Regions from separate parts of the Pseudarthrobacter sp. CC12 genome, predicted to be linked through region 4. Evidence: predicted binding sites of a transcription regulator. Region 4 holds the regulator's gene; each other region holds the start of a gene.
What was found. The regulator Rex, encoded in region 4, represses fermentation and respiration genes when NADH is low (regulators of the CRP and FNR family bind a similar motif). The targets are predictions, from matches to a motif close to CTTGTGAANNNNTTCACAAG.

Region 1 (7,593 bases), on a different contig from region 4:
AGTCGTAGCCGGATTCCAGCAGCTCCATCCAGCGGTCCAGCTGCAGGATCTCGGGGATATTGCGGTCGTCCGGGCCCGCCTCGACGAGGGCCACGGTGACGTCCGGGTCCTCGCTCAGCCGTGCGGCCACCGCCGCCCCCGCGGACCCGCCGCCGATGACGACGTAGTCGAACCCGCGTTCGGTCACGTCCTCGATGTTGTCGTAGTGCATCTAGTTCTCCTTGCCGTGGTCAGCAAACCAGCCGGTGACCTGTGGGCTGGTGTTCTGGTAGATGTGCTTGGCTTCCTGGTACTCGGCCAGGCCCGTGGGGCCCAGCTCGCGGCCGACGCCGGACTGGCCGAAGCCGCCCCACTCGGCCTGGGGGAGGTAGGGGTGGTAGTCGTTGATCCAGATGGTGCCGTGCCGCAGCCGGGACGCCACGCGCTGCGCCTTGCCGGCGTCCTGGGTCCACACCGCGCCGGCCAGGCCGTAGATGGTGTCGTTCGCGGTGGCCACGGCCTCGTCCTCCGTGCGGAAGGTTTCCACCGTCACCACGGGGCCGAACGCCTCGTCGGTGACCACGGACATGCCGCGCTGCACCTGGTCCAGGATGGTCGGCTGGTAGTAGAACCCGCCGTCGTACTTCTCCCCGGAAGGTGCCGCGCCGCCGGTGCGGAGCCGCGCGCCCTCCTTGATGCCGCGCTGGACGTAGGTGTGGACCTTGTCGCGGTGCGCTGCGGAGATGAGCGGGCCGGTTTCGGCGTCGTCGTCGAAAGGCCCGCCCAGCCGGATGCCCTCTGCGCGGCGGACCAGTTCGTCCACGAAGCGTTCGGCGATGGATTCCTCCACCAGCAGCCGGGCGCCGGCGGAGCAGACCTGCCCGGAGTGGACGAACGCGCCGTTCAAGGCGTTGTCGACGGCGGCGTCAAAGTCCGCGTCGGCGAACACCACGTTGGGGTTCTTGCCGCCGAGCTCCAGTGCCACCTTCTTGACGGTGGCGGCGGCGGCCGCGGCGATGCGCTTGCCGGTTTCCAGGCCGCCGGTGAAGGAGACAAGGTCGACGTCGGGGTGTTCCGAGAGCGGGGCGCCCGCCTGGGCGCCGGCACCGGTGACGAGGTTGGCCACCCCGTCCGGCAGGCCGAGGTCCTGCAGCAGCTGCATGGCCAGGATGCTGGTGGAGGGCGTCAGTTCGGAGGGCTTGAGGACGAAGGTGCAGCCGGCGGCCAGCGCAGGCGCGATCTTCCACGCCGCCTGGAGCAGGGGATAGTTCCACGGCGTGATGAGACCGCAGACGCCCACGGGTTCGTAGACGATCCTGCTGACGACGGCGGCGTCCCCGGCGTCCACCACCCGGCCCGCCTGCTGCCCGGCGAGCCTGCCGAAGTACTCGAAGCAGGCGGCGATGTCATCCATGTCGATGCGGCTTTCCACCATCCGCTTGCCGGTGTCCAGGGACTCGGCGCGGGCGAACTTTTCGCGCCGCTCCCGCAGTCCGGCGGCGACCTTCAGGAGGAAGGCGCCCCGCTCCGGTGCCGGGACGCTGGACCAGACGCCGGAGTCGAAGGCGGCGCGGGCGGCCGCGATGGCGCGTTCGGCGTCCTCCCGGCCCGCCTCCGAGACGGTGGCCACCAGCTCGCCGACTGCGGGGTTGCGGATTTCACGGACGGCGCCGGACGCCGCTGGCTCCCATTTGCCGTTGATGAACAGGGAGGAGGCAGGCTTGATTTCGGTGCTCGGGACGGCTTCCTGGGCCTGTGTGGCGTAAGTCATAGGAAGGACAGTAGTGCAAGTTGAACGAGTGTTCAATAGATTTCTTGAACACTTGTTCAATGCTTCTTGCGCCGCTACTGTTGCCCCTGGAGCGGGTGTTTCAGGGCCGGAAGGGAACCTGGCCGCCGGCGATTTCGTCCGGAACCGGTGCGAACGCGATCTGCTCCGTGCGTGCGATGCTCCGCTGGATGGAGGCCGTGTCCACGCCCAGCAGCGCGGTCAACCACATCCCGTTCTGGATGACCACAATGTCCGAGGCGCGCTCCCTGCAGGCCTCCCAGGCCAGCCCTGGCCTGGCGCTGGACACCAGGGCCGCGAGCCCGTCGATGTACCGGTCGAAGGCGGCGGCGTTGATCTGCGCGTAGTCCTCGTCCGCCTGGGCAAGGGCCCACAGGTGCAGGCGCAGGGACAGGTAGCGCGTGGTCAGCAGGTCAGCTCCGGCAACGCGCCGGAGCGCCCGGCGCAGCTGTTCATCCGGGGCCACCGACGGGTCCGGGGCGACGAGTAAAAGGTCATGCTCATCCACGCGGCGCAGGGCAGCACGGATCAGGGTGGTCTTGTCGTCGTAGTAGTAGTTGACCAGGCCCAGCGCCACGCCGGCCTCGCGTGCGACGGCGCGCATGCTCACGCCGGAAATCCCGTGGCGGGACAGCAGGTCCATTGCCGCTTCGAGGATGCGGGCCTGCCTGTCCACTTGTTCGCCGGAAGTCACGGCATTGGTCCCCATCTGGCCAGACTATTGCCTGACGGGCCGTGCGCGCACTTCCGGGGTCCGGCCAGCGGGCGGTCAGCACGGTATCAGGGCTGGGCGTGGTCGGCGCGCTCCAGCAGGCGGGACACCCCGTAGCCAATCACCAGGCCCCAGAACGCTGCATGGATGTTGAAGAGGTTCATGCCGGAGATGGTCACCACGAACGTCACCAGCGAACCCAGGGTGAAGCTGGTGGCGAACGCCGTCACGAAGGCCTGCTGAAGGGCCCGCAGCATCGCGATGCCACCCAGCGCCAGGACGAACTCCTTGGGCGCGGCCAGCATCAGCCGGGTCAGCGTGGGGGCAAACGCTGCGAACACCAGGGCCAGTAGGCCGTACGCCACGGCCGCCGTGTATTGGCGCTCCCTCTTCCCGGACGACGTCAACAGGGCGTTGGTGGGACCTGTCACGCAGGCCGAAACGGCGCCGAAACCGGCGTTCAGCACCGAAAAGGCGCCGGACGCGATGGCGAAGGCATTCACCGGCGGACGGTGGCCGGCGGCGCGGAGGACGGCGATGCCCTGGCCGTTCTGGACAAACAGCACGGTGAGGGCCAGGGGAACCACCAGCTCAAGCTGGGAAGCCCATGTGAATGCAGGGGCGGTAAAGACCGGGGTGGCCAGGAGCGGTCCGCCGGGCGGGAGGTTGAACTGCACGCTGGCCGCCACGGCGACGCAGCCTGCCACCAGGGTGCCCAGGACCGGCGGCAGGTACCTGCCAAGCCTGGGAACTGCGGTGAGGACCAGGAAGGCGGCCACCATCGGTGCAGCCACGGCCGGATTGTCCTGGGTGGAGGCAACGATGTCTGTGCCGAATTTCAGGAACACCGCGGCGACCATGGCCATCACGAGCGGCATGGGCACCAGCGCCATTGCTTTGCGCACCACGCCGGTGGCGCCCAGGGCGAGGATCAGCACGCCGGAGGTGAAGAAGGCCCCGACGACTTCGGCGAAGGCCAGGTGCTGAAGCGAAGGTCCAAGGAGCACCGTGCCGGGGATGGACCAGGCGAAACCCAGGGGCTGCCGGTAAATGAGGGACATCAGCAGCGTGGCCGCCCCGCCGGAAAACAGGATGCCAAAAACCCAGGACGACAGCTGGCCCTGGGTCAGGCCGCCCGCTGTTCCGACGGCCAGGGTGACGGCGATGGGTCCGGACGCCGCGAAAATGAGCCCGATGGCCCCGTTGGAGACATAGGACAGACCCAGGTCGCGAAGAATCCGCCGCGGGCCTGCGGGCCGGACCCCCGGCCGCTCCAGCAGGGGTTCCGGCGCCGGCGGGGCCGGCTCAACAGAGCTTGCGGTCGGATGTTGGCGGGGGTGGCTCATCGGGGCTCCTGGCTGGGGCGGAAAAACCGGAGGCGCTCCGAAGCATCAGCTCCGGAGCGCCTCCGCGTGGGGGTATCTCCCAGTTTGCGTGCTACTTCTTCTGGCCCTGCTTGGCCAGGACGTAGCCATAAACTACTTCCTCGCCCTTTCCGTCGGTACGGGGGCGGGGGTCCAGCATCAGTTCGGGCTTCACGGCCGAGGCGATGTCGTCAGCATTGTGGGGATCGCCGGGGAAGTAGAGCTGCTGGGTGACCGGCTCGTAGCCTGGTGCGGACACCTTGATGTGGATGTGCGCGGGACGCCAGGCGTGCCAGCCCGCGGCGCTGATCAGCTGCCCGCAGGCCCCGTCCGTGGGGATCTGGTAGGGCGCCGGACGCATGGTGTTGATTTCGAACCGGCCGTCGTCGGCGGCCTTGACGGTGGCGCGGAAGAGCCACTCGGGCATGCCCGGGGCGTACTGGGAGTAGAAACCGGCGGCGTCCGCATGCCAGATTTCCACCTGGGCACCCTGGATCGGGTTGCCCTCGGTGTCGGTGAACTGGCCGGTGAACCGCAGCGGGGTGCCCTCCTCGTCGTCGCGCATTTCCACGGTGGCGGGCGTCTGGAGTTCCGGGGAACCGGGAACGTAGTAGGGACCCTCGATGGTGCCCACGGTGCCGGGGCGGTCCTGGGAGTTAACGTCCTCAACGGTGTGTTCCAGCCAGACGTCGAGGAACAGCGGCCATTCACCGTCCGTGCCCACCTTGATCAGCCAGGCTTTGAGGGCGTTGTATTCCTCGTAGGTGACCTGGTGTTCGACGACGATGTCGTTGGCGGCCTTGATCAGCGCGCCGGCCAGCAGGCTTACCCGTTCCTTGGATACATCCACCTGGGCGAGCTTGCCTGATGCGGCGAAGCGTTCGGTTGCCTTGGAGCCTGCTTCGACGGCGGTGCCTTCGTTTTCCGTGCGGCTGTCCGTTGGGGTTTGGGTCATGACGGTGTCCACCTTCTTCATTGAATGGGACAGGAAGGGCTCCTGCTCCCCACGCGGCCTGCGGGGCGGGACGTTCCACCTGCCCTGCTCGGCACCGCGTGATCTCGGTCTCAATCGTAGGCCGCAGATAAGGACGCTACAAATATCAACTAGGCTCCTTTTGAGTCATTATCAGTACATAAAGACACCCTTGGTGGAACCTAGGTATTTGCCTGATGTGAGGCCAATCACGAGCGGCAAGAATTGCTGGACAACGTCCGCCGCCGAAGCCTCTTCCCGAGTGGACCTCCGCCTGTCCGTCCAGCAATCTCCAATGAAGGAGCACGCCATGACCGAGAACCTGATCCATGCCCGCGAGGTCCTTGCCGACGCCGTGATCGACGACCGCGAGAACGGCGTCATCCGGGCCAAGCGCGAGATCTTCACCGACCAGGAGATCTTCGAACTCGAGATGAAGCACATCTTCGAAGGCAACTGGGTGTACCTCGCCCACGAGTCGCAGATCCCCAACGTGGGCGACTACTTCACCACCTATATCGGCCGCACCCCCGTGATGATCACCCGGGACAAGGATGGGAAGCTGAACTGCCTGGTCAACGCCTGTTCGCACCGCGGTGCCATGCTGTGCCGCCGCAAGACGGACAACCGCACCACCTTCACCTGCCCGTTCCACGGCTGGACCTTCAAGAACTCCGGGGAACTGCTGAAGGTCAAGGACTCACGGAACGCCGGCTACCCCGAGACCTTCAACAAGGAAGGCTCGCACGACCTCACCAAGGTGGCCCGTTTCGAGTCCTACCGCGGCTTCCTGTTCGGCTCGCTGAAGGCTGACGTCCTCCCGCTCGAGGAACACCTTGGCGATGCCACCAAGGTCATCGACTCCATCGTCGACCAGTCGCCCGAAGGCCTGGAAGTCCTGCGCGGCTCGTCCACCTACACCTACGACGGCAACTGGAAGGTCCAGGCCGAGAACGGCGCCGACGGCTACCACGTCACGGCCGTGCACTGGAACTACGCAGCCACCACCGCCCGCCGCAGCGCCGGAGACTCCGCCAACAAGACCAAGGCCATGGACGCCGGCAAGTGGGGCAAGGTCAAGGGCGGCTTCTACTCCTACGACCACGGCCACCTGCTGCTGTGGCAGGAATGGACCAACCCCGAGGACCGTCCGCTCTGGGACCGCCGCGACGAGCTTGTGGCCAAGTACGGCGAGGAAATGGCCAACTTCATGATCAACATCTCGCGCAACCTCTGCCTGTACCCGAACGTCTACATCATGGACCAGTTCTCCTCGCAGATCCGCCACTTCCGGCCGATCTCCGCGGACCAGACCGAGGTGACCATCTACTGCATCGCCCCCAAGGGTGAGTCCCAGGAGAACCGCTCCAAGCGCATCCGCCAATACGAGGACTTCTTCAACGCCACGGGCATGGCCACGCCGGACGACCTCGAGGAATTCCGCTCCTGCAACAAGACCTACTGGGCCACCAGCGCCCCGTGGAACGACATGACGCGCGGCTCCACCCACGAGATCACCGGTCCGGACGAGCAGGCGCAGGCCCTGGGCATGACCCGGGTGATCGCCTCCGGCGTGCGCACCGAAGACGAAGGGCTCTACCCCATCCAGCACGGGTACTGGAAGGAAGTCATGGACCGGGCCCTGGCGGAGGAAGAGGAGCGTTCCGCCCTGGAATCCGTTCCCGTCACCGCCTGAGAGCCCGCCGGAACCACAGAGAGCGCAGAACCCATGACCAACCTGACCCACACCGCCCCGGTCCTGAAGACCGCGGAGGAGACCGCAACCCTTGAAACGGTCCGGGCGTTCCTGTACCGGGAAGCCCGCCTGCTGGATGACCGCCAGTTCGATGAATGGCTCGAGTGCTACCACCCGGACTCCGAATTCTGGATGCCGGCCTGGGACGTGGATGACCAGCTGACGCAGGACCCCCAGAACGAGATCTCCCTGATCTACTACGACAACCGGGGCGGCATCGAGGACCGGGTCTTCCGGATCAAGACCGACAGGTCCTCCGCCACCTCCCTCCCCGAGCCGCGAACGGGCCACAACATCACCGACGTCGAAGTGTTGTCTAACGACGGCAGCAAGGTGGAGGTGCGCTTCAACTGGTTCACCCTGTACTTCCGCTACAACACGACGGACACGTACTTCGGCACCAGCTTCTACACGATCGACCTTTCCGGCCCCCAGCCGGTGATCCTGAAGAAGAAGGTCGTCCTGAAGAACGACTACATCCACCACGTGGTGGACGTCTACATGATCTGACCTCCCGCGCCGGCGCCCGGACTACCCGGGCGCCGCACGGCCTGTCCCATTCCGTGCCCGCCGGGCACGCCAGAACTTTTTTCCCCGGACGCGACGACGCGCCCGCCCAGTCAGGAGGACCCCATGGGCCACAAAGTAGCCCTCAGCTTCGAAGATGGCGTTACCAAAGTCATCAAGGTCGGCGACTATGAGACCGTCATGGACGCGGCCTACAAGGCGCGGATCAACATTCCGTCGGACTGCCGCGACGGCGCGTGCGGCACCTGCAAGGCGTTCTGCGACTCCGGCTCCTTCGACCCGGGCGACTTCATCGATGACGCCATGACCGAAGAGGAGCTCGAAAAGGGCTACCTGCTGACGTGCCAGGCCGTCCCGGAGTCGGACCTGGCCATCCAGATCCCGGCCACGTCCGAGTCGGCCAAGACGGCGGCCGCCACCTTCAGCTCCACTATCAAGGAACTCAACCGGCACACCGACACCACGGTCTCTTTCACCCTCGAGGTGGAGAAC
Region 2 (7,593 bases), on a different contig from region 4:
ACTGGGACGAGGTGGGGCTCGTGGCGGGCCATCCCTCGGCACCGGTCACGAAGGTGATGTTCGCGGTCGATCCCACCCTGGAAGTCATTGAGGAAGCGGTCGAGTGGGGAGCGGAGCTGCTCATCACCCACCACCCGCTGCTGCTGAAGGGCGTCACGTCCGTGGCAGCCACGTCGGCAAAGGGCAGGGCGGTCCACCGGCTTATCGAGTCGGGGACGGCACTGCTGACCGTGCACACCAACGGCGACTCCGCCGTCGGGGGTGTCTCCGATGTCCTGGCCGACGCCCTGGGACTTCAGGATGTCGCCCCCCTGACCGTGGCGGCCAACGGGCTGCCGGAGGAGGGCATTGGGCGGGTGGGGGACCTCGCGGATGCCATGAGCCTGGGTGACTTCGCGGCCCGGGTCTTCGGAATCCTTCCCTCCGTGGCCGGGGGCGTGCGTGTCTCCGGGGACAAGGACGGGCTGGTGCGGCGCATCGCGGTCTGCGGTGGTGCGGGGGATTCGCTGTTCAACGAGGTGCGTGCCAGCAACGCCGACGTCTACGTCACCGCTGACCTCCGCCACCACCCGGCGTCGGAAGCGCGGGAGGCCGCCGCCAACGGACGGCCGTACCTGGTGGACGTGTCGCACTTTGCGAGCGAATGGCTCTGGCTGCCAGCCGCGGCCGCGGCCCTGGGCAACGTCCTGGCCGACCAGGGCCATGACGTGGAGATCCTGGTCAGCACCACCAACAGCGATCCGTGGGACTTCATCCTCACTCCCGGCTAGAGTCTAGGAAGCGCCGGTTCGGTGCCCGGCCAAGGCCGGAAGAATCTAGCGGAGGTAAACGTGGCCAAGGCAGCACCGGCGGAACAGTTGAAGTTGCTCGAACTGCAGGGCCTTGACGCCAGGTTGAAAGGCCTCACCAACCGCCGCCGCACGCTCGAAAACGATCCCCGCATCAAGGACCTCGAGGCCGCCCTGTCCGTCGCCAACGGTGAACTGGGCGCGGCCAAGGTGGCCGTGCACGACGCCGAGGCTGCGCTGAAGCGGGCCGAGGCCGACGTCGAACAGGTTGCCTCCCGGATCCAGCGTGACGAAGCGCGGCTCAACAGCGGCACCGGCCTGTCCAAGGACCTGGTGGCACTGCAAAAGGACATTGCGTCGCTGAACAAGCGGCGCTCCGACCTTGAAGACGTGGAACTGGAAGTCATGGAGCGGCTGGACTCGCTGCGGGAACGGCAGGCGGCCCAGCAGCAGATTGTCGACGACATCCAGGGGTCCTTTGGAACCATCAGGGCCGAGCTCGATGCGGCCCTGGCGGACGTGGAAACGGAAGCGGCAGGGCTTCGTACCCAACGGGGCGACTTTGCCCAAGGCCTGGACGCGGGCCTGCTGGCAATCTACGAAAAAACGCTCGCGAAGCGCGGGGTGGGCGCCGCGCGGCTCTTCCACGGCACCTCGGAAGCCTCGGGCATGAAGCTCAGCCCGGGCGACCTCGCCGAGATCAAGGCAGCCGCTGCCGACGACATCGTGTTCTGCCCGGACTCCGGCGCCATCCTGGTCCGTTCGGACGAGTGGTCCTGACCGGACTGCAAGGCAACCTGCCGGACGGTCAGCCCGGCAGGATGATGTTCAAGGCGTGCGGTTTGCGTGCGGTGCCGGGCACCAGCTCCGCCTCCCACTTTTCGCGGGCAGCCTTCAGAAGGTCCGACGGCGCCCCGGGGGCCTTTCCACGGCGCACCAGCAGGTGCCGCGCCAGTTCGCCGCGGGTGTGCTTGGCGAAGTGGCTCACCACCTTCCGGACTCCTCCACTTTCGGTGAAGACGTTGACCGTGACGGTCTGCTGCGCCGGCGGAGCCCACGCTGCCGCATAGGTGCTGGACCGGCAGTCCACCAGCAAGTGCCCCTGCGCTGCGGCGCTGAGGGTATCCCCAAGCTGTTCCTTCCAAAACGGAGCCAAGCGCCCGACGTCGGGCAGGGACGTGCCCATTGACAACCGGTAGGCGGGAACGCTGTCGCCAAAGCGGAGGGCTCCCCACAACGCCGAGATCACCAGGACGGACTCATCGGCCTTGCGTCGCTGCACCGGCGTCAGGCTCCGGTAGCCGAGGGCGTCGTAGAGGACACCCGAGTAGATGCTGTGGGCGGGGGCCGCCGGCTCGGCGTGCAGGCGGGTATTGCGCTCGACGTCGTCCCGCAGCGATGCCCCGACGCCCAACAGGGCGAGGGCGTCCTGGTGGGCGCTGACCGTGCCAAGCGCCTCGAGGACCTTCGCGCGGTACGGGTTGAGCTCCGGGAAGCCCAGGGCGGTCCAGTCGACGGCGGGACCGCGGAGCGCCGGCGTCTTGCCTTCGGAAGGGGGAAGCAGAATCAGCACCGTCCGATCCTACCGGCGACAAAAGCGGCCGGTGGCGCCGGTAGACTGGGAGCCGGATGGGACAGCCAGACGGCCGCGCGCCACGCAAGTGGCTCGAGGAACGTCCGGGCTCCGCAGGGCAGGGTGGTGGGTAACGCCCACTCGGGGTAACCCGCAGGCCAGTGCCACAGAAAACAGACCGCCTGCATTTCCGGCCCCGGCCGGGGAGGGCAGGTAAGGGTGAAACGGTGGTGTAAGAGACCACCAGCTTCCCGGGTGACCGGGAAGGCTAGGTAAACCCCACCCGGAGCAAGGCCAGACAGGACACGTTCGAGGGCTGCCCGCCCGAGTGTCCGGGTAGGCCGCTGGAGGGTGCCGGCAACGGTACTCGTAGATGGATGGCCGTCGCTCCCTCGCCGGCAACGGCAGGGGAGAACAGAACCCGGCGTATCGGCTGTCCCATCCATAAACCGCGTTTGACCACGCGCGATGCGTCGGGGATCCTGAACCGTGCCCGCAATTCCTGAAACCCGTACCGCACCCGCAGCGGGCGTTCCCGGCATCCGTTCACAAGGCCTGGCGCTCGCCGGATTCCTGGCCCTTTCGGCGCTGGCCTGGCTGCTCTCCTCGGTCCCGATCATCCTCAACTCCGGCGGCTGGTACGCAGGCTCCGTGAAAGCGCCGTGGATGCCGCCGTCGTGGATGTTCCGAGGCACGTGGATGCTGCTGTATGCGGGCGTGGCCACCGCGGCGTGGCTGGTCTGGCGCAAAGGCCGCTTTGCCGGCGGCACCCGCTCCTGGTACGTAGCCCAGTTGCTGCTCAACGCCGCCTGGCCGGTGACCTTCTTCGCCCTGTACCCAGCGCTCGGAGCCGTGGCCCTGTGGGCGGCCTTTGCAGTCATCTGTGCCCTGGCCGCAACCCTCGCGTTCCTGATCCTGAGGTTCGGCCCGGTGGACGCCACCGCCGGCTGCCTGGTGCTGCCGTACTTCTCGTGGCTGGTTTACTGCGCCAGCCTGAACCTGTACTCCGCCATCCACAACTGAGGCGCCCGTCACGGTATCCTTCCGGCGCCGTCCCGCCATGTGAGTGATTTCACGCAGCGCGGGCGTGTTCCCTGGACCGCGCCAAATTAGAATGGATCCCGGACGCAGGAGTTCTACCGCCGAAAATTGCGTCCGCAACCGGCGGTTTTTCTTTGCACGCGATCCAGGTGCCTGGGGGCCATCCCTGCAGGTGCCGGTGCCCCTGGACATCATCAGGTGGCCTACATCCGTGTACGAAGACGTACACGGCTGAACCGAGGAAGGTATTTCTGTGAGCCAGACGTCTGATTCTTGTCTTGATACGTGGATGGGCCGGGAGGCCCTCGCCGAGGCCATGATCCCCGTGATCGGCAGGCTGTACCGCGAAAACAACGTGGTGACCAGCATCCACGGCCGGAGCCTGATCAACAAGTCCACCATGAACATCCTCAAGGCGCACCGCTTTGCGCGCCGGATGAGCAAGGACGAACTGCTCCTGGAGGACACGGCGCCCCTGCTGAACACGCTGGCCGGACTCGAGCTCGGTGCCGCCGCGATCGACATCGCCCGGCTGAACCAAAAATTCAAGGAAGAGGGCAATGGCGCCACCCTTGAGGAATTCCTCCGCGCAGAACTCGCCGAGATCGTGGGCAAGCGGGGCGGCGATGACCGCACCAGCACCGACGTCGTCCTCTACGGCTTTGGCCGGATCGGCCGTCTCCTTGCACGCCTCCTCATCGAAAAGGCAGGCGGTGGCCACGGCCTGCGCCTGCGCGCCATCGTGGTGCGGCGCGGCTCCGACAACGACCTCTCCAAGCGCGCCAGCCTGCTGCGCCGCGACTCCGTCCACGGCTCCTTCGAAGGCACCATCCGCGTGGATGAAGCCGCCAACACCATCACGGCCAACGGCGTCCAGATCCAGGTCATCTACTCGAACGACCCCGCCACGATCGACTACACCGCCTACGGGATCAGCAACGCCCTGGTAGTCGACAACACCGGCCGCTGGCGCGACGCCGAGGGCCTGTCCCAGCACCTGCAAAGCAAGGGCGTGGCCCGCGTCCTGCTGACCGCACCGGGCAAGGGTGAACTGAAGAACATCGTCCACGGCATCAACCACAGCGACATCACGGACTCGGACAAGATCGTATCCGCGGCATCCTGCACCACCAATGCCATCACCCCGGTCCTGAAGGCCATCAACGACAAGTTCGGCGTGGTGCACGGCCACGTCGAAACCGTCCACTCCTTCACCAACGACCAGAACCTGATCGACAACTTCCACAAGGGCGACCGCCGCGGCCGTTCGGCAGCGCTGAACATGGTGATCACCGAAACCGGTGCCGCCAAGGCCGTGGCCAAGGCCCTGCCCGAACTCCTGGGCAAGCTCACCGGCAGTTCCATCCGCGTCCCCACCCCGGACGTTTCGCTGGCCATCCTGAACCTCACCCTTGAGAACGGCACCACCAAGGACGAGGTCAACAACTACCTCCGCGAAATGTCGCTGCACTCGGACCTGCGCAAGCAGATCGACTACATCGATTCACCCGAGGTCGTCTCCACCGACTTCGTGGGCTCCCGCCGTGCCGGCATCGTGGACGGCCTGGCCACCGTGTCCACGGACAAGAACCTGGTCCTCTACGTCTGGTACGACAACGAGTTCGGCTACAGCTGCCAGGTGGTCCGCGTCATGGAAGAGATGGCAGGCGTGAACCCGCCGTCCTTTCCCGCCAAGGAAAGCGCTGCCGCCCTGGCAGCCATCGCAGTCTAGTAACGCTCAGGTCTTTCCCGGCTGGTTCACTGGAATCAGCCGGGAAAGCGGACCACACTGGTGGCATGGACAACGAATCGACACTTCAGCACGAAACCACCCTCGAGCACGCACTCGACGTGGCCAAGGCCAACCATAAGGAAGCCTTGCGCCTGCTGGAACGCGCCAGGGACGCCCATAAGACCGGGGACGTCAGCGATGACCGGGTGCGCCAGCTCGAGAGCCTGCTGGCCGTGGCGGAAGAAGACCTTCGGCGCGTCACCAGGGAACAGTAACCCGGGGCAGCCCCGGGCGCTGTGACCCATCACTCTTCCCCAACAGTGTGGATATCAGTGGCCGGGCGCGCCCTTTGTCCTAGGCTTTTGGGGTGCCCGACTTTCCCTTCCCGGCGTCAGCCCCGTGACCATCAGCTGGTCTGCGTACCGCCGCGCGCGGCGCCGTTCGCGGCAGGCCTGGGTGCTGCTCGCCACCGCCGCCGCAGCCATATTCGTGGCCCTGGTCTGGTTCTTCACCACCGGCCAGTTCGCGGCAGCCGGACCGGCGGCAGATGGCCCCACCGAGGCGCCGGTCTTCGACGCCGCCTGGATGAAACCGGTCCAGGAGCCCAACCCGGTGCCCTCCGGCAGCGCCCTCGCAGCCCTCGACGGCCTGGCCGTGAAAGGCAGGGCGCCCAACACCGGCTACAGCCGTGAGGCCTTCGGACAGGCTTGGCTTGATGTCGACCGGAACGGCTGCGACACGCGGAACGACATCCTTCGCAGGGACCTTGCCGGCGTTGTGTTCTCCGAGGGGTCCTCCTGCAAAGTGACGGCCGGGCACTTCCGGGAACCCTACACGGGCCAGGACGTGGACTTCCGGCGCGGATCCGAGAGCAGCCGCGCCGTCCAGATCGACCATGTGGTGGCCCTGGGTGACGCCTGGCAAAAGGGAGCCCAGCGGCTCACGGCCAAGGAACGCCAGAGCCTGGCCAATGATCCGCTGAACCTCGTCGCAGCGGACGGCGCCGCCAACCAGCAAAAGAGTGCGGGTGACGCCGCTACCTGGCTTCCAAAGAACACGGCAATCCGCTGCCATTACGTGGCCCGGCAGATCTCCGTGAAAGCCGCCTACGGCTTGTGGGTGACGGCGGCAGAGAAAGACGCCATGCGGCGGGTCCTATCCTCCTGCCCCCAGCAGCCCACCATCACCGCAGGCTGACCGGACGCCGCCCGGACACGGTCAGTGGCCAAAGGGGTCAGGGTCCACCCCGGGCATCCAGGTGAGCCCCGGCACGCCCCAGCCGTTCTTCTTGGCCTGCTTCATGGCTTTGCGCGAATACCGGTCCATCAGCCGGTTGACATACAGCTTGCCGTCGAGGTGGTCGTATTCATGCTGGATGACCCTGGCAAACCAGCCCGTGGCCTCGAACCGGACGGGTTCCCCGAATCCGTCGAAGCCTTCCACGCGGGCCCATTCCGCCCGTTTGAGCGGGTACTGTTCGCCCGGGAAGGAAAGGCAGCCCTCTTCCTCCTCGTCGGGGTCGGGAGCAGCGCCGGAGACCTTGGACAGGGTCAGGACGGGATTCACCAGGACGCCGCTTGGGGGAGCGCCGTCGTCGTTTGCGTACTTGTAGACGAAGATCCGTTTGCCGACGCCGATCTGCGGGGCGGCGAGGCCCACTCCGTTGGCTGCGTCGTTGGTTTCAAACATGTCGGCAATAAGGGTGCGCAGTTCGTCGTCGAAAACCTCCACCTCGGCGGCGCGGCGGTGCAGCACAGGCTCGCCCCAGATGGTGATAGGCAGAACAGTCATATCAGTTGTCCTTCGGCTTCTCGGTGTCCCCGGCTGCAATGCATGTACCCGGCTGGGCACGACAAAGGAGGCCGCACCGGATATCCGGTGCGGCCTCCTTTGTTGACGGCTGCATGTGCCGCCCCGTGAGGGTGAGCGACGGGGGTTGAACCCGCGACCTCCTGGACCACAACCAGGCGCTCTGCCAACTGAGCTACGCCCACCATGTGCCTCAAGGGAATTCCACCGTAGCGGCTCCCTGGAAACGCAACTCAAATAGCTTACCTGCTCGGAAGGGGTGCTTTGTCCACTTTCTGCGATTTGGGGCAAAATTTCACCAAACGTGGCGCAGATTACTCTCCGGAGCTGCTTTCGGCAGCGGCATTGGCGATTCCCCTGGCAATCTTCTGGGCGGTGGCGCTGTCAGGTCCCGGGGCGGGGACGAATACGGCTTCGCGGTAGTACCTGAGCTCATCGATGGAATCTTTGATGTCTCCCAATGCGCGGTGGCCGCCCTTCTTCGCCGGCGACTGGAAGTAGGCCCGGGCGTACCAGCGGCGCGAAAGCTCCTTGATAGTGCTGACGTCGATGACCCGGTAGTGGAGGTGCTCCACTACCGCGGGCATGTCGCGGGACAGGAACACGCGGTCGGTTCCCACCGAGTTCCCGCCCAGGGGTGCTTTGCGCGG
Region 3 (7,593 bases), on a different contig from region 4:
ATGCTGGTGACGCCCTGTCCCTTCAGGTGGAGGATCAGGTCCAGGAGGTGGCCGGAGTCCTCGTCATTGAGGGCGGCCGTGGGTTCGTCCAGGATCAGCAGCTTCACCTCCTTGGACAGGGCCTTGGCGATCTCCACCAGCTGTTGCTTGCCCACGCTGATGTGCTGCACCGGTGTGACGGGGTTTTCGTCGAGGCCCACGCGGGCCAGCAGCTTGGCGGCCTCCAGGTTGGTCTTGCGCCAGTCCACCCAACCGTTGGTGGCCTGTTCGTTGCCCAGGTAGATGTTCTCGGCGATGGAGAGGTACGGGCTCAGGGCCAGTTCCTGGTGGATGATGACGATTCCGCGCTTCTCGCTGTCCGAGATGCTGGAGAAGTTGCACGGTTCGTTTTCGAAGAGGATCTCCCCGTCAAAGGAGTTGTGTGGATAGACGCCGGACAACACCTTCATGAGCGTTGATTTGCCGGCTCCATTTTCGCCGCAGATGGCGTGGACCTCGCCGCGGTTTACGTCCAGGGTGACGTCCTGGAGGGCCTTCACGCCCGGGAACGTCTTGGTGATTCCTCGCATCTGAAGAATGGGTGTGTTCATCGGTCAATTCCCACTGACTGGTCGGAGCTGGGCCGTCCTGCTGCTGCAGGAGGCGGCGGGAGGGGCTGTGGCCGGATGGAGGTCCGGCCACAGCCTCCGGACGCTGACTACTTGACGTCGGAGTCCTTGTAGTAACCCGAGTCGATCAGTTCCTTCTTGTAGTTGTCCTTGGTGATGATCAGGGACTTCAGCAGGAAGGCCGGGACAACCTTGACCTTGTTGTTGTAGGTCTTGGTGTCGTTGGTCTCCGGTTCCTGGCCCTTCAGCACTGCATCGACCATCTTGACGGCCTGCGCGCCGAGCTGGCGGGTGTCCTTGAAGATGGTGGAGTACTGCTCGCCGGCGATGATGGACTTGACGGAGCCCTTTTCGGCATCCTGGCCGGTAACAACCGGGAGGCTGCCCTTGGCGTAGCCGCCGGTGCTGGTGAGGGCCGAGATGATGCCGATGGACAGGCCGTCATACGGGGACAGGACGCCGTTCAGCTTGGTGCCTGAGCTGTAGGCGGAGGTGATGATGTCCTCCATGCGCTTCTGGGCCACGGGGGCCTGCCAGCGAAGAATGGCGGCCTGTTCGAACTTGGTCTGGCCGCTGGGGACCTTCAGGGTGCCGGCGTCCATGTACGGCTTGAGGGTGTCCATGGCGCCGGTCCAGAAGAAGTTGGCGTTGTTGTCGTCGGGGCTGCCGGCGAAGAGCTCAATGTTGAACGGGCCCTTGCCGTCGACCTTCTTGCCGCTGGCATCAACGAGGCCGAGGCCGGTCAACAGCGAAGTGGCCTGCTGGACGCCCACAGTGTAGTTGTCGAACGTGGTGTAGTAGTCGACGTTCGGCGTGCCGTTAATGAGGCGGTCGTATGCGATCACTTTGACGTTCTGCTCCTTGGCCTTGGCCAGGACGTCGGTCAGGGTGGTGCCGTCAATGGCGGCAATGATCAGGGCCTTGGCGCCCTTGGTCAGCATGTTCTCGATCTGCGAGACCTGGGTGGGGATGTCGTCATTGGCGAACTGGAGGTCTGTCTTGTAGCCGAGGTCCTTCAGGGACTTTTCCACGTTGGCGCCGTCGGCGATCCACCGTTCGGAAGTCTGCGTCGGCATCGAGATGCCTACCAGTGAATCGCTGGGCTTCGCGGCACCGCTGGATTCGCTGGCCCCGCCGCGGGAGCCACAACCGGTGGCGCCCACCGTCAGGGCGACGACGAGGGCCACCGCGCCCATCAGTTTCTTGATTCTCACCATTTTCTCCTTCCGCGGCAGCACTGCCACGAAGCGTTGGTGGACCAGGCAGCACCTATGCTCCCTGGTCCTGGCCACATTGTTGATGTGTCGGTTCAATATAGACTGATTTGTGAACGCTAACAAGAGTGTCCAGCCGGAATCCCCGAAAACTTTCCAGCTCATTGACTTCCAGTTTGTTAGCGTTCACACTAGCTGCAGCACGTAGCTCCACCCTGACCCCTACAAACCCGGTAATGAGGCCCATGCCTCCCGGACGGAGGCAACCCCCATGCCAGATGCGCTGACCACGTCCAGCTCCGAGCCCAGCCATGACCACTGCGTCATCGGAGTGGATTACGGAACCCTTTCAGGCCGCGCCGTGGTGGTGCGTGTCCGGGACGGCAAGGAACTGGGCAGCGCCGTCCATGAGTATGCCCACGCGGTGGTCACCGACGTCCTGCCCCGGGATACAGCGGGCGACGACGGCGCCCGGCTTCCCGGGGAGTGGGCACTTCAGGTGCCCAACGACTACCGGGACGTCCTCCGTACCGCTGTCCCCGCCGCCGTGGCCGACGCCGGGATCGACCCGGCCGCCGTCGTCGGTATTGCCACCGACTTCACCGCCTGCACCATGGTGCCGGTCACGGCCGACGGCACACCCCTGAACGAACTGCCCGGCTTCGCGAACCGTCCGCACGCCTATGTAAAGCTCTGGCGCCACCATGCTGCGCAGGGCCAGGCCGACCGGATCAACCGGCTCGCCGCCGAACGCGGCGAAGACTGGCTTCCCCGCTACGGAGGACTGATCTCCTCCGAATGGGAGTTCGCCAAGGGACTGCAGCTGCTGGAGGAGGATCCGGAGGCCTACGCCGCCATGGACCACTGGGTGGAGGCGGCGGACTGGATCGTCTGGCAGCTCTGCGGCCGGTATGTCCGCAACGCCTGCACCGCCGGTTATAAGGGCATCTACCAGGACGGCCGGTATCCGTCTGAAGAGTTCCTGGCCGCCCTCAACCCTGACTTCAAGGATTTTGTCAGCTCCAAGCTGGAGCACACCATCGGCCGGCTGGGTGATGCCGCCGGCACCCTGACGGCGGAGGCCGCCGCCTGGACCGGGTTGCCGGAGGGCATCGCGGTGGCCGTGGGAAACGTTGACGCCCACGTCACCGCCCCGGCCGCGAAGGCCGTGGAGCCCGGCCAGCTGGTGGCGATCATGGGCACCTCCACCTGCCACGTCATGAACGGCAGCGAACTGCGGGAAGTGCCGGGCATGTGCGGCGCCGTGGACGGTGGAATCGTTCCGGGCCTGTGGGGCTACGAGGCAGGACAGTCAGGGGTGGGGGACATCTTTGGCTGGTTCACCAGGCACGGCGTCCCGCCCGAATACCACCAGGCCGCCAAGGACGCCGGGCTGGGGATCCACGAGTACCTGACCGAACTGGCTTCCCGCCAGGCCATCGGGGAGCACGGCCTGATCGCGCTCGACTGGCATTCGGGAAACCGCTCGGTCCTGGTGGATCACGAGCTATCCGGCATGGTGGTGGGCCAAACCCTGGCCACCAGGCCCGAGGACACCTACCGCGCCCTCCTGGAAGCCACGGCCTTTGGAACCCGCACCATCGTGGACGCCTTCCGCGACGCCGGAGTCCCGGTCAAGGAATTCATCGTTGCCGGCGGGCTGCTGAAGAACCGGCTCCTGATGCAGATCTACGCCGATGCCACCGGCCTGCCTCTGTCCACCATCGGCTCGGAACAGGGACCGGCACTGGGTTCTGCCATCCACGCCGCCGTCGCAGCGGGAGCATACGCGGACATCCGCGAAGCCGCCGCGGCCATGGGCGCCGAGCCCGGCGAGGTCTACACCCCAATCCCGGAAAACGCGGCCGCCTACGACGAACTGTTCCAGGAGTACCGCACCCTGCACGACTACTTCGGCCGGGGCAGCAACGATGTCATGCACCGGCTCAAGGCCATCCAGCGCAAGGCCGCCCAGGCGGCCCGGCCCGGAGCAGGCGTCGCCGCCAAAGCAACCGTGGGGGTGTCCGCATGACCGCCGGAACAGGCGCCGGAACCGGCCTCCTGGAAACCATCGCCCGGATCCGGACGGAGGTGTGCGCCCTGCACGCCGAGCTGACCCGCTACGAACTGGTGGTGTGGACCGCAGGCAACGTTTCCGCCCGGGTGCCGGGCACCGACCTCATGGTCATCAAGCCCTCCGGGGTCGCCTACCAGGACCTGACCCCGGAACAGATGATCGTGACGGACCTGTACGGCACCCCGGTCAGGGGCACCAATGTTGGCGGCAGCGGCACGGTGGACTGGGGCAATCCCGCGCTGTCGCCCTCGTCGGACACCGCCGCGCACGCGTACGTGTACCGGCACATGCCGGAGGTGGGCGGGGTGGTGCATACGCACTCAACGTACGCCACCGCCTGGGCTGCCCGGGGCGAGGCCATCCCCTGCGTGCTCACCATGATGGGGGACGAGTTCGGCGGTTCCATCCCGGTGGGACCCTTCGCCCTGATCGGTGACGACTCGATTGGCCATGGGATCGTGGAGACCCTGAAGAATTCCACGTCCCCGGCCGTCCTGATGCAGAACCACGGCCCCTTCACCATCGGCAAGGATGCCCGCGCCGCCGTCAAGGCCGCCGTCATGTGCGAGGAAGTGGCGCGCACCGTGCACATTTCCCGGCAGCTGGGCGAGCCGCTTCCCATCGACCAGGCCCACATCGACTCCCTTTACGCCCGCTACCAGAACGTCTACGGCCAATAACACGCACCGGCCACCAACCGGCCAGAAAATCTTTCCAGGAGAATCATGAGTACCGCTGCAACCACTTCCCTCGACGGCTACGAAGTCTGGTTCCTCACCGGCAGCCAGCACCTCTACGGCGAGGAAGTCCTCAAGCAGGTGGCCGCGCAGTCGCAGGAGATCGCCAACCAGCTCAACGCCTCCTCCGCGGTGCCCGTGCGGATCGTCTGGAAGCCGGTGCTCACCGACTCGGATGCCATCCGCCGCACCGCGCTGGAGGCGAACGCCGATGACTCGGTTATCGGCGTGACGGCCTGGATGCACACCTTCAGCCCCGCCAAGATGTGGATCCAGGGCCTGGACCTCCTGCGGAAGCCCCTGCTGCACCTGCACACCCAGGCCAACCGGGACCTGCCCTGGGCGGACATCGACTTCGACTTCATGAACCTGAACCAGGCAGCACACGGTGACCGCGAGTTCGGGTACATCCAGTCCCGCCTGGGCATTGCCCGGAAGACCGTCGTCGGGCATGTCTCCAACCCCGAGGTCGCCCGCCAGGTGGGATCCTGGCAGCGCGCCGCCGCTGGCTGGGCAGCCGTCCGCACCCTGAAGCTCACCCGCTTTGGCGACAACATGCGCAACGTCGCCGTCACCGAAGGCGACAAGACCGAGGCCGAGCTGCGGTTCGGCGTTGCGGTGAACACCTGGTCCGTCAACGAACTCGCGGACGCCGTCCACGGCGCGGCGGAGTCCGACGTCGACGCGCTGGTGGCCGAGTATGAGGACCTTTACGACGTGGTGCCGGAGCTTCGCGCAGGCGCGGCCCGGCACGAATCGCTGCGGTACGGCGCCCGGATCGAACTGGGCCTGCGCAGGTTCCTCGAAGCCAATGGTTCGGCCGCGTTCACCACGTCCTTCGAGGACCTCGGTGCCCTCCGCCAGCTGCCCGGGCTCGCCGTGCAACGGCTCATGGCCGCCGGTTACGGGTTCGGCGCCGAAGGCGACTGGAAGACCGCCATCCTGGTGCGCGCCGCGAAGGTGATGGGCGCGGGCCTGCCCGGCGGTGCCTCCCTGATGGAGGACTACACGTACCACCTGGAGCCCGGGTCCGAGAAGATCCTGGGCGCCCACATGCTCGAAGTCTGCCCTTCCCTGACGGCAGCAAAGCCGCGCCTGGAAATCCACCCGCTGGGCATCGGCGGCAAGGAAGACCCGGTCCGACTGGTGTTCGACGCCGACGCATCCCCGGGCGTCGTCGTCGCCCTGTCCGACATGCGGGACCGGTTCCGCCTGGTGGCCAACGCCGTCGACGTCGTCCCGCTCGACCAGCCGCTGCCCAACCTCCCCGTGGCCCGCGCTCTCTGGCAGCCGAAGCCGGACTTCGCAACCTCCGCCGCCGCCTGGCTCACCGCCGGCGCAGCCCACCACACCGTGCTCTCCACCCAGGTGGGCATGGACGTCTTCGAGGACTTCGCCGAAATAGCCAAAACGGAACTGCTCACCATCGACCAGGGCACCACCATCCGCCAGTTCAAGAAGGACCTGAACTGGAACGCCGCCTACTACAAACTGGCCGGCGGGATCTGATCCGGTGGCAAAGGTCCCGGCGGCGGCCAGGGACGGGAACCCCGTGACGGACAGCGTCCCGCGGCGGCTGCCCAGGCTCGAGGATGTGGCGGCACGTGCCGGGGTATCGCACCAGACCGTCTCACGGGTGGTCAACAACCACCCCAACGTGAGTCCCGGCACCCGCCGGAAGGTGGAAGTTGCGATCGCGGAACTCGGCTACCGCCGCAACTCTGCCGCCCGAAGCCTGGTCACCCGGCGCTCGCAGATCATCGGTGTCCTGGGCAGCGAGCTTTCGCAGTACGGCCCGGCCAATACCCTGCTCGGGGTGGAACGGGCTGCGCGGGATGCCGGCTACTTCGTCAGCGTCGCGGCGCTGCGCGAGGTCACCCGGGACGCGATCCTGGACGCCGTCCGGCACTTCCTGGACCAGTCGGTGGACGGAATCGTGGTCATCGTCCCGCATTTGGAAACGCTGGCTGCCCTGGCGGAACTGCCCATCGGAGTGCCGGTGGTGGCCGTGGGACCTGACGGCAATGACACCGTGGGCGGGGTCAAGGTGGACCAGCGGCGCGGCGCCGAACTGGCGGTGGAACATCTCATCGCCCAGGGGCACGTCCGGATTGGACACGTTGCGGGGCCGCAGGACTGGATCGACGCCGTAGCCCGCGCCGAGGGCTGGCGGGCAGCCCTCTGCTCGGCCGGGCTCGCGGCAGACCTGGTCACCGAGGGTGACTGGAGCGCGGGCAGCGGATACGAGATCGGCCGGCGGCTGGCTGCCGGCCGCCGCGCCACTGCCCTTTTCGTCGGCAACGACCAGATGGCCCTTGGGGTCCTGCGTGCCCTGAACGAGGCGGGCATCAGGGTGCCGCAGGATGTTTCGGTGGTGGGCTTCGACGACCAGCCGGAGGCCGGCTACTTCAGTCCGCCCCTGACGGTGGTCCGCCAGGACTTCGAAGAGCTGGGCCGGCGGTGCATGGACATGATGCTCACCGCGTTCCAGGGCGGGGACGGGCCGCGGACCCTGGTGGTGGAGCCTGAGCTCATCGTGCGCAGAAGTACGGCGCCACCCGCCCCGTAGCGTGGCCGGCGCCGAATTAATCAGCGGGAGACCCGCGCGAAACGTGGCCACAACAATAACTGCGTAGTTTTCAGGCATGACCGCTACCTTGCTCATCCGCCTCCGCGACTGGCTGCTGGACTCCGTCACCTTCGACTGCGAAACGGACGCTGCCGGTGCCATGGCCGACGCCACCCGCTGGGGCTGGCTGCCGGCCTTGAGCGGGGTGTCCATCGGAGCCGGCCACGCCCGCTCGGAGCACGCAGGAACAACGGCAGAAACCGGCCCAGTGTCTGGTTAAGCACACTATTGCGCCGGTAGAGGGATCATGCCCTAAACTGCTTCACTGAGGTGCCTGAAATGGCGCTGCGCAGCAACGAAAGTGAACATGCTATGGCTACCGATTACG
Region 4 (7,593 bases):
CAAGGAAGCCGAGGCCACCCTGAGCCTCGCCGAGAACGTGGCCGACTCCAAGGTCAACGCCACCATCAAGACCGCCAGCTTCGACTCCGGCGACGCCAACCGCGACGGCCACGTCCGCGGCGAAGACTTCTTCGACGTCGAGAAGTTTCCGGAGATCTCCTTCGTTTCCAACGCGATCGTCCCCAAGGGCGACGCCTACGAGCTCCAGGGCGACCTCACCATCAAGGGTGTCACCCGCCCCGTGGCCCTCGAGACCGAGCTCCACGGCGTGGCCGTCGATCCGTTCGGCAACACCCGCGCCGGCCTGACCGCCGAGACCACCATCAGCCGCAAGGACTTCGGCCTTACCTGGAACGCCGTCCTCGAAGCCGGCGGCGTCCTGGTCAGCGACAAGGTTGCCATCAACCTGGAGCTTGCCTTCATCGCCCCCGCAGCATAACTTCCCCATCCGGGGCACCCCGGCACCAGGCCTTTCCCGGCCCGGCGCCGGGGTGCGCTGTTTAAAGGCGCCGTTCCAGGTCACAGTTCTGCGCGTGAATACCGCCCGCATCACCCACATCCCCGCCGCCGGGGGTACGGTGGAGCTAAGCCATGCTGGGGGGAAGGCTGAGGACCGAATCCCGGCAGCCCACCCGGATCCCGACCTGCAGAAGGAACGCCCATGAGTACTCCTCCCGTCCCGCCTCCCGCGCCCCAAGACCCCTATTCCGGCAATGCCCAGTCCGGCAGCCAGCAGCCCGGACCCGAGCAGCCGCGCTACGGCCAAAACGCGCCCCAGTACGGCCAGAACGCACCGCAGTACGGCCAGAACCAGCCCCAATACGGCTCGCAGCCCCCGGCAGCACCGCAGTACGGCCAGAATGCGCCGCAGTACGGTTCCCAATATGGCCAGAATGCTCCCCAGTACGGGCAGTCGCCGTATGGCCAGTCCCCGTACGGCCAATACCCCTCGGAGCAGCCCCAGCCGGCGGGAAGCAACGGCATCCCGCAACTGGTGAACATCTCGTTCTGGCTGCTGATCGCGTCCGCCGTGATCTTTGTCGTTTCCGTGCTCGCCGGCCTCACCCAGCTCGATGACCCACAGTTCCGTCAGGCTTTTGAGCAGCAGGTGAAAGCCAGCGGAGCGGCCGTTACGTATGACGACATCAAGAGCGTCATCGCCGGCACGCTGGTGGTCTTCGCGATCATCGGCGTCGCGCTCTACCTGCTGGTGGCGTTCTTTGTCCGCAAGGGCAAAAACTGGGCACGCATCCTCGGAACCGTGTTTGCAGCGCTCTCCGTTTTGGGCCTGTTCGGGGTCCCCACCTTCGGAACGCTCGGGACGGTCCTGGGCATCGCCGCCATTGTCCTGCTCTACCTCCCGGCCGCTGCCCCGTACTTCCGGAAACAGCAGCCGTTCGCCAACCCCTATTCCGGCGGTTTCGGCAACCCTTACGGGCGGTAACGCCTACGGCAGAACGCAGCGGTGGCCCGGGATGTCCAGCATCCCGGGCCACCGCTTTTAAACCGGGGCTCAGGCCGGCTGTCCCGGCGCCTGCGCTCGTTGGGCGTGATAGGCCAGGATCTGGAGCTCGGTGGCCATGTCCACTTTGCGGAGGTTCACTCCTTCAGGGACCTGCAGCATGACGGGAGCGAAGCTGAGCACGCTGTGCACACCGGCCGCCACCACCCGGTCGCAGATGCCCTGGGCCACCGCCGCGGGAAGTGCCAGCACCACCATGTTGGCCCCGGTGCGGTGGAGGACGGTCTCGAGGTCTGCCACGTCGCTGACCCGCAGCCAGCCCACCTCGTTGCCCACCACCATCTGGTCCGCGTCGAAAATGGCCACCACGTCGAAGCCCCGCGATTCGAAGCCGCCGTAGCGTGCCAGTGCTTTGCCCAGGTTTCCGGCTCCGACGATGGCCACTTTCCAGTCATGGGTCAGCCCCAGGGCCGCAGCGATGTGGCGGCTCAGGTACTGCACCTCATAGCCCACTCCCCTGGTCCCGTAGGACCCCACATGGGACAGGTCCTTGCGCAGCGTGGAGGAACTGACGCCGGAGGCTTCCGCGAGCGATTCCGACGAAACACGCTCAACCCCCTCGGCCAGCAACGTATTCAGGGCACGCAGGTATAGCGTCAACCGGGCCACGGCGGCGGGAGGAATCTGCTTGGCCGGTGAGCCCGCGGCATCCGGCACGTCCGGCACAGGCTGGGGGGTTGAATCCAAGGACGTCATTCGCATCCCCCTACTTGGCCATGGCGCGCCGCAGGACGCGTTCCAGCCGGGCTTCGTCGATTTTCCAAAAGTCGCGCTGCACCCCGTCCACCAGGACCACGGGAATCTCTTCTGCGTAGCGCTCGCGCAGTTCGGGCTGGTTGTCCACCAGCTCTTCGCTCCATTCAAGGCCCAACGCGGAAGTGACCCGGCCGACGGCGTCGCGCGCCTCTTCGCAGAGGTGGCACTCAGCTTTGGTGACCAGGACGACGCGGGGGGTGGCCATGGCTTAACGGTATCGCCGTTCGCGCCGTGCAGTTGACGCCGACCGCGCCGGCCATGTGGATTGACTAGACTCAAGTCCATGCCCGAGGAGAAATACGTTGCCGTCGTTACACGGCCGGTTGCTGCCCCGCAGCCCGGTGAGGCGGCGTTTTTCGACGTGGACAATACCTTGATGCGCGGTGCCAGCCTCTTCCATGTGGCCCGCAAGATGCACCAGCGGGGGGCGTTTACGCTCACTGAGGCTGCCGGGTTCGCGTGGAAGCAGTTCAAGTTCGTGGCGCGCGGGGAAAACATCGACGACGTCCATGCGGTCCGCGATTCGGCCCTGACCCTCGCCGCCGGCATCACCGTTGACGACATCAAGGCGCTGGGCGAAGAGGTCTACGACGAGATGATCGCGTCGCGGATCTGGCCAGGTGCCAAGGCGTTGGCTGAACAGCACCTCCGGGTGGGCCGCCGCGTCTGGCTGGTAACGGCCACGCCCATCGAAGTGGCCACGGTGATCTCCACCCGGCTGGGGCTGACGGGGGCCTTGGGCACGGTGGGGGAAGTGTCGGACGGTATGTACACCGGACGCCTGGTGGGAGACATCCTCCACGGTTCGGCCAAGGCGGTAGCCGTGCAGGCCATCGCGGACCAGGAGGACCTGGACCTCAAGCGCTGCTGGGCGTACAGCGATTCCTACAACGACGTTCCGCTGCTCTCGCTGGTAGGCCACCCGGTTGCCATCAACCCGGACGCCAAGCTCCGCCGCCACGCCCGCGACCGGAACTGGCCGGTCTACGATTTCCGCGCCGGCCGCCGCGCCGCCACCCTTGGCCTCAAGGCAGCAACCTTCGGCGGCGCCATCTACGGCCTCTGGAAAGGCTTCGCCCGCATCCGCGGCCCCCGGGCGTAGCCAAAAAAATGCCCGCCGCCTTGGAGGGCGACGGGCATCTTCACGCTGTTCGAAGTATTGCTACTTCTTGTTGCGGCGCTGGTGACGAGTCTTGCGAAGCAGCTTGCGGTGCTTCTTCTTGGCCATACGCTTGCGACGCTTCTTGATAACTGAACCCACGAAAGTTCCTTACAAACTAGATGCAGTACCTGCCTGATGGGAAATGTCCGTGGACAAAGCTACGAACTGAACAACTGACAGATTCTTACAATGACGTAAAACGTTCCTTAACAGGGTACCGCTTATCGGGAGCGGCTCAGGACAGGCCGCCTCAGGCGGTCTCGCTGTGGCCGTCCACAACAGCGCCCTTAAGGTACTGTTCGACGGCGTTTTCGGGGACCCGGTAGGAGCGGCCGAAGCGCACCGCGGGCATTTCGCCGGAGTGGACCAGGCGGTAAACAGTCATTTTGGAGACGCGCATGACCTCGGCCACTTCAGCCACGGTCAGGAACTTCGCGTTGGAGAAGTTCTGTTCTGCCGACATTTCCCTATTTTCCTTTGCTGACGGATGGACAACAGTGACCCCAGGTACGTGCCAATGCGGTGTTCCGATGCTGAGCCATCCACCAACCACCTAAGAAGATACTCTAGATGTTCATGTGGCAGATGTGAAAGTAGTGGCCTCCCCTATTTCGCCCCCTAATTCTGCTGCCGCCGCTTCCGCGCCGACGCTGCCAGCTGCTCCAGGACCGAAGCCGAGACATCCCAGTCCATGCAGGCGTCCGTCACGCTCTGGCCGTAGACCAGCGTGGAGCGCCCCGCCGCGTGCTCTGCAACATCCAGGTTCTGGGCTCCGCCCACCAGAAAGCTTTCCAGCATGACGCCGGCAACGGCCCGGGCTGCCACTCCCCCCTCTTCAAGCTGGGCACCGATCTCCAGCGCGACCTCCGCCTGCCGGTGGTGGCTCTTGCCGCTGTTGGCGTGGCTGGCGTCAACGATCAGGCGGGGATTGAGCCCCTTGCCTGCCAATTCGGTGGAGGCCCGTTCCACGTCGGCCGCGGAGTAGTTGGGCCCCTTCCGGCCGCCGCGGAGGATGACGTGGGTGTCGGGGTTTCCTGCCGTTGCCACCAGCGCTGCCCGGCCCTCGCCGTCGATCCCCAGGAACGCCTGCGCCGCCGCGGCGGCACCGCAGGCATCGATGGCAACCTGCAGGCCGCCGTCGGTCCCGTTCTTGAACCCGATGGGCATGGAAAGCCCGGACGCCAGCTGCCGGTGGATCTGGCTCTCCGTGGTACGCGCACCGATGGCGCCCCACGAGATCAGGTCAGCCATGTACTGGGGGCTGATCGGTTCCAGGAATTCAGTGGCGGTGGGCAGACCCAGCGCGGTGACCTGCTGCAGGAACTGCCGGGCCGTGCGGAGGCCGGTGACCATGTCGTGGCTGCCGTCCAGCCGGGGATCGTTGATCAGGCCCTTCCAGCCCACCGTGGTACGCGGCTTCTCGAAGTAGGTCCGCATGACAATCAGCAGGTCTTCCTTGTGCTTCTCGGCCTGGCTGACCAGCCGCCGCGCGTACTCGAGGCCGGCCTTGGGGTCGTGGATGGAGCAGGGGCCTACGATGACCAGCAGGCGGTCGTCCACGCCGTCCATGATGGCGCGCACCTCATCGCGGCCGCGTTCGACGACGGCAGCGGCCCGGGCGTCCAGTGGCAGTTTGGTGAGGAGTGCCGACGGGGTGGGCAGCGGGGTGAATTCGCTGACGCGCAGGTTCGAGGTGGACTTGGTGTCGCTGGCCGGGGCTGCTGCTGTTGCGGTGCTCATGTTCGGGGTCCTGTTCCAGATGGGAAGCGGGCCCGGATTTCAGAACCCGCCGGAGAAACGGCGAAGGGCAGAGAATGATCTCTGCCCTGTTGGCTCTGAAGGAAGTTGGATGCGTGTCAGTTAGACGCGGGCTCCTCCAGAGCCAACGAAAAATACGCATACCAACGGTTAGTCATGGGAAAGACCATAAGCCCGGCCGCCCGCCGCCGCAAAATCCGTGTCCGTCACATTCCCGCGCCGCCTACCCCAGCAGCTTGCGCAGGAACTGCAGCTGCCGGATCCAGTGGTGTTCCTGGCCGCCTTCGTGGTTGTTGAACCGGTACACCTCCATCTCCTTACCGGGATTGCCGCCCGATGCTGCCGCTGATCCATAGGCGTTGAAGCTGGCGAAAACCGTCGACGGCGGGCAGATGTCGTCCATCTGGGCAGCGGAGTACAGCGCCGGAACGGAGGCCCAGGCGGCCAAATTGACGCCGTCGAAATAGTTGAGGACCTCCATGGCGGCGTCGTACCGGTCCCGGTGCCGGGCGAGGAACTGGGCGATCTCCGGGTACGGGCCGCGCGGGGTGATGTCGATGGCGCGGGGGAAGTCCTGGAGGAAGGGGACGTCGGGCAGCGCGGCGATGACGCCGTCGAGCCGTCCCGCGGTGAGCCCCGCCGTGGCCACCACCAGGCCGCCACCCTGGCTGACACCGGCCAGCACCACTTTGGCAGGATCGACGGCGGGGTGGGCCTGGGCGGCCTCCACCGCGCGGAAGGCGTCCACGTAGACACGGCGGTAGTAGTAATCCTCCCGGCTCGAGATGCCCCTCGTCATCAGGCCAGCATGCGCCACGTCGCCCGCGGACGGATGCGGATCAGCCGTATCACCCACCAGGCCGCCGTACCCCTGGCCGCGGGTGTCCATAATGAAGTGCGCGTACCCGGCCTGCGCCCAGCGCGTGTCCTGGTTGACCAGGCCACGGCCGCCGGAATAGCCAATGTAGGTCACTACCACCGGCAGCCGGGCGCCTGCCTCCCGGTTGGCCGGCAGGTGCAGCCAACCTTTGATGGGCGCGCCGCCAAAGCCGGAGAACGTGGCGTCGAAGGTGTCGATCACGGTCAGGTAGTTCTCCACCGGTTCGAAAGTGGCGTCCAGTGGATACGCCCGCGCTTCCCCCACCGTGGCATCCCAAAACGCCTGGAGGTCCCCCGGTGGCGTGACCCCGGAGGTATAGCTGCGCAGCTGGGCGAGGGGGAGGTCGAAAAGGGGCATTCCTAATTCACGCATCCCTGGCGCGCAGCGACAAGTGGTTGGTACCGGTCCAGGCTGGTCCCGGTGGCGACGATCCGGCGGAGCTCGGCCAGTCCGCCGGCAATGGCCCCGGCGGCCCGGGCCTGGACCAGCACGTTGCCCAGGGCGGTGGCTTCGACCGGCCCGGCGACGACGGGACGTCCGGTGGCGTTGGCCGTGAGCTGGCAAAGCAGGGCGTTCTGGGAGCCGCCGCCCACCACGTGCACCACGTCCACGGAACGGCCGGCGAGGCGTTCCGCAGCAGTGATGGTCCTGGCGTAGCCGGCCGCAAGGCTGTCCATGATGCAGCGGGTGATGGCTGCCGGTTCGCTGGACAGGACATCGCCGGTGCGCCGGACTGCCGCACGGATGCGCTCCGGCATGTTGTCCGGGGCGATGAAGTACGGATCGTCGGCGTTGATCTGGGGGCCGCCGGCGGGCAAAGCGGCGGCCGCGGCCAGCAGGGCCGTGAGGTCGGGTTTGAACCCTTCCGATGCCCAGGTGCGCTGGCATTCGCTCAGCAGCCACAGTCCGCCCACGTTCCGCAGGTAGCGGGTGGTGCCGTCCACGCCGCGTTCATTGGTGAAGTTCGCTTCCCGGCTGGCCTCGGTCAGGACCGGATGTTTCAGTTCCAGCCCCACCAGCGACCACGTGCCTGAGGAGATGTAGGCAAAGTTTTCGCCCTGTGCGGGGACTGCGGCGACGGCGGACGCGGTGTCGTGGGAGCCGACGGCCACAACTTTCGTGTCCTGCGGAAGCCCCACCTGCGCGGCGATCTCCGGCAGCAGGGTGCCGACAGTTTCACCGGGCTGGATCAGGGGCGGGAACAGGTCCTTCCGCAAGCCCAGCGCCGTGAAGAATTCGGTGGCCCACTCCCCTGCCACGGCGTCGAACAGCCCGGTGGTGGAGGCGTTGGTGGCCTCGGTCCGCCGCACGCCGGTGAGCCGGAAGGCGATCAGGTCCGGGATGAGGAGTGCCTGCAGCCCGTCCAGGCCGCGTTCGGTGGCCAGCTGGTAGATGGTGTTGAACTGCAGGAACTGCAGCCCCGTGGTCTGGTACAGCCGGCTCGGGTCGAGCTTGGCATGCACGGGCGCGACGGCGGCCCGGCTGCGGTCGTCCCGGTAGCTGAAGGGCTGGGCC

Region 1: the regulator Rex is predicted to act here: its motif matches at 5,014-5,033, upstream of benA (benzoate 1,2-dioxygenase large subunit).
Region 2: the regulator Rex is predicted to act here: its motif matches at 3,421-3,440, upstream of PV772_RS20455 (glyceraldehyde-3-phosphate dehydrogenase).
Region 3: the regulator Rex is predicted to act here: its motif matches at 1,932-1,951, upstream of araB (ribulokinase).

What each region holds. Positions count from the first base shown of each region.
Region 1 is NZ_JARDJH010000034.1:20,522-28,114, forward strand. It holds gene PV772_RS18650 (GMC oxidoreductase) at 1-211, opposite strand, end outside; gene PV772_RS18655 (aldehyde dehydrogenase family protein) at 212-1,750, opposite strand; gene PV772_RS18660 (TetR/AcrR family transcriptional regulator) at 1,851-2,477, opposite strand; gene PV772_RS18665 (benzoate/H(+) symporter BenE family transporter) at 2,549-3,826, opposite strand; gene catA (catechol 1,2-dioxygenase) at 3,918-4,799, opposite strand; gene benA (benzoate 1,2-dioxygenase large subunit) at 5,128-6,513, shown strand; gene benB (benzoate 1,2-dioxygenase small subunit) at 6,547-7,083, shown strand; gene benC (benzoate 1,2-dioxygenase electron transfer component BenC) at 7,207-7,593, shown strand, end outside.
Region 2 is NZ_JARDJH010000044.1:18,156-25,748, reverse strand. It holds gene PV772_RS20480 (Nif3-like dinuclear metal center hexameric protein) at 1-770, shown strand, start outside; gene PV772_RS20475 (C4-type zinc ribbon domain-containing protein) at 831-1,568, shown strand; gene PV772_RS20470 (peroxide stress protein YaaA) at 1,597-2,361, opposite strand; RNA gene rnpB (RNase P RNA component class A) at 2,419-2,806, shown strand; gene PV772_RS20460 (TspO/MBR family protein) at 2,851-3,384, shown strand; gene PV772_RS20455 (glyceraldehyde-3-phosphate dehydrogenase) at 3,656-5,134, shown strand; gene PV772_RS20450 (hypothetical protein) at 5,200-5,409, shown strand; gene PV772_RS20445 (HNH endonuclease family protein) at 5,534-6,331, shown strand; gene def (peptide deformylase) at 6,353-6,925, opposite strand; tRNA gene PV772_RS20435 (tRNA-His) at 7,056-7,128, opposite strand; gene orn (oligoribonuclease) at 7,258-7,593, opposite strand, start outside.
Region 3 is NZ_JARDJH010000042.1:10,207-17,799, reverse strand. It holds gene mmsA (multiple monosaccharide ABC transporter ATP-binding protein) at 1-590, opposite strand, end outside; gene chvE (multiple monosaccharide ABC transporter substrate-binding protein) at 698-1,825, opposite strand; gene araB (ribulokinase) at 2,094-3,854, shown strand; gene PV772_RS20090 (L-ribulose-5-phosphate 4-epimerase) at 3,851-4,579, shown strand; gene araA (L-arabinose isomerase) at 4,625-6,145, shown strand; gene PV772_RS20080 (LacI family DNA-binding transcriptional regulator) at 6,189-7,205, shown strand; gene PV772_RS20075 (hypothetical protein) at 7,282-7,485, shown strand; gene PV772_RS20070 (DUF4193 domain-containing protein) at 7,578-7,593, shown strand, end outside.
Region 4 is NZ_JARDJH010000021.1:47,883-55,475, forward strand. It holds gene PV772_RS14715 (YceI family protein) at 1-439, shown strand, start outside; gene PV772_RS14720 (hypothetical protein) at 534-665, shown strand; gene PV772_RS14725 (hypothetical protein) at 662-1,444, shown strand; gene PV772_RS14730 (redox-sensing transcriptional repressor Rex) at 1,514-2,218, opposite strand; gene PV772_RS14735 (glutaredoxin family protein) at 2,229-2,483, opposite strand; gene PV772_RS14740 (HAD-IB family hydrolase) at 2,562-3,380, shown strand; gene PV772_RS14745 (AURKAIP1/COX24 domain-containing protein) at 3,441-3,539, opposite strand; gene PV772_RS14750 (helix-turn-helix domain-containing protein) at 3,691-3,903, opposite strand; gene PV772_RS14755 (3-deoxy-7-phosphoheptulonate synthase) at 4,059-5,180, opposite strand; gene PV772_RS14760 (acetylxylan esterase) at 5,422-6,435, opposite strand; gene PV772_RS14765 (rhamnulokinase family protein) at 6,438-7,593, opposite strand, start outside.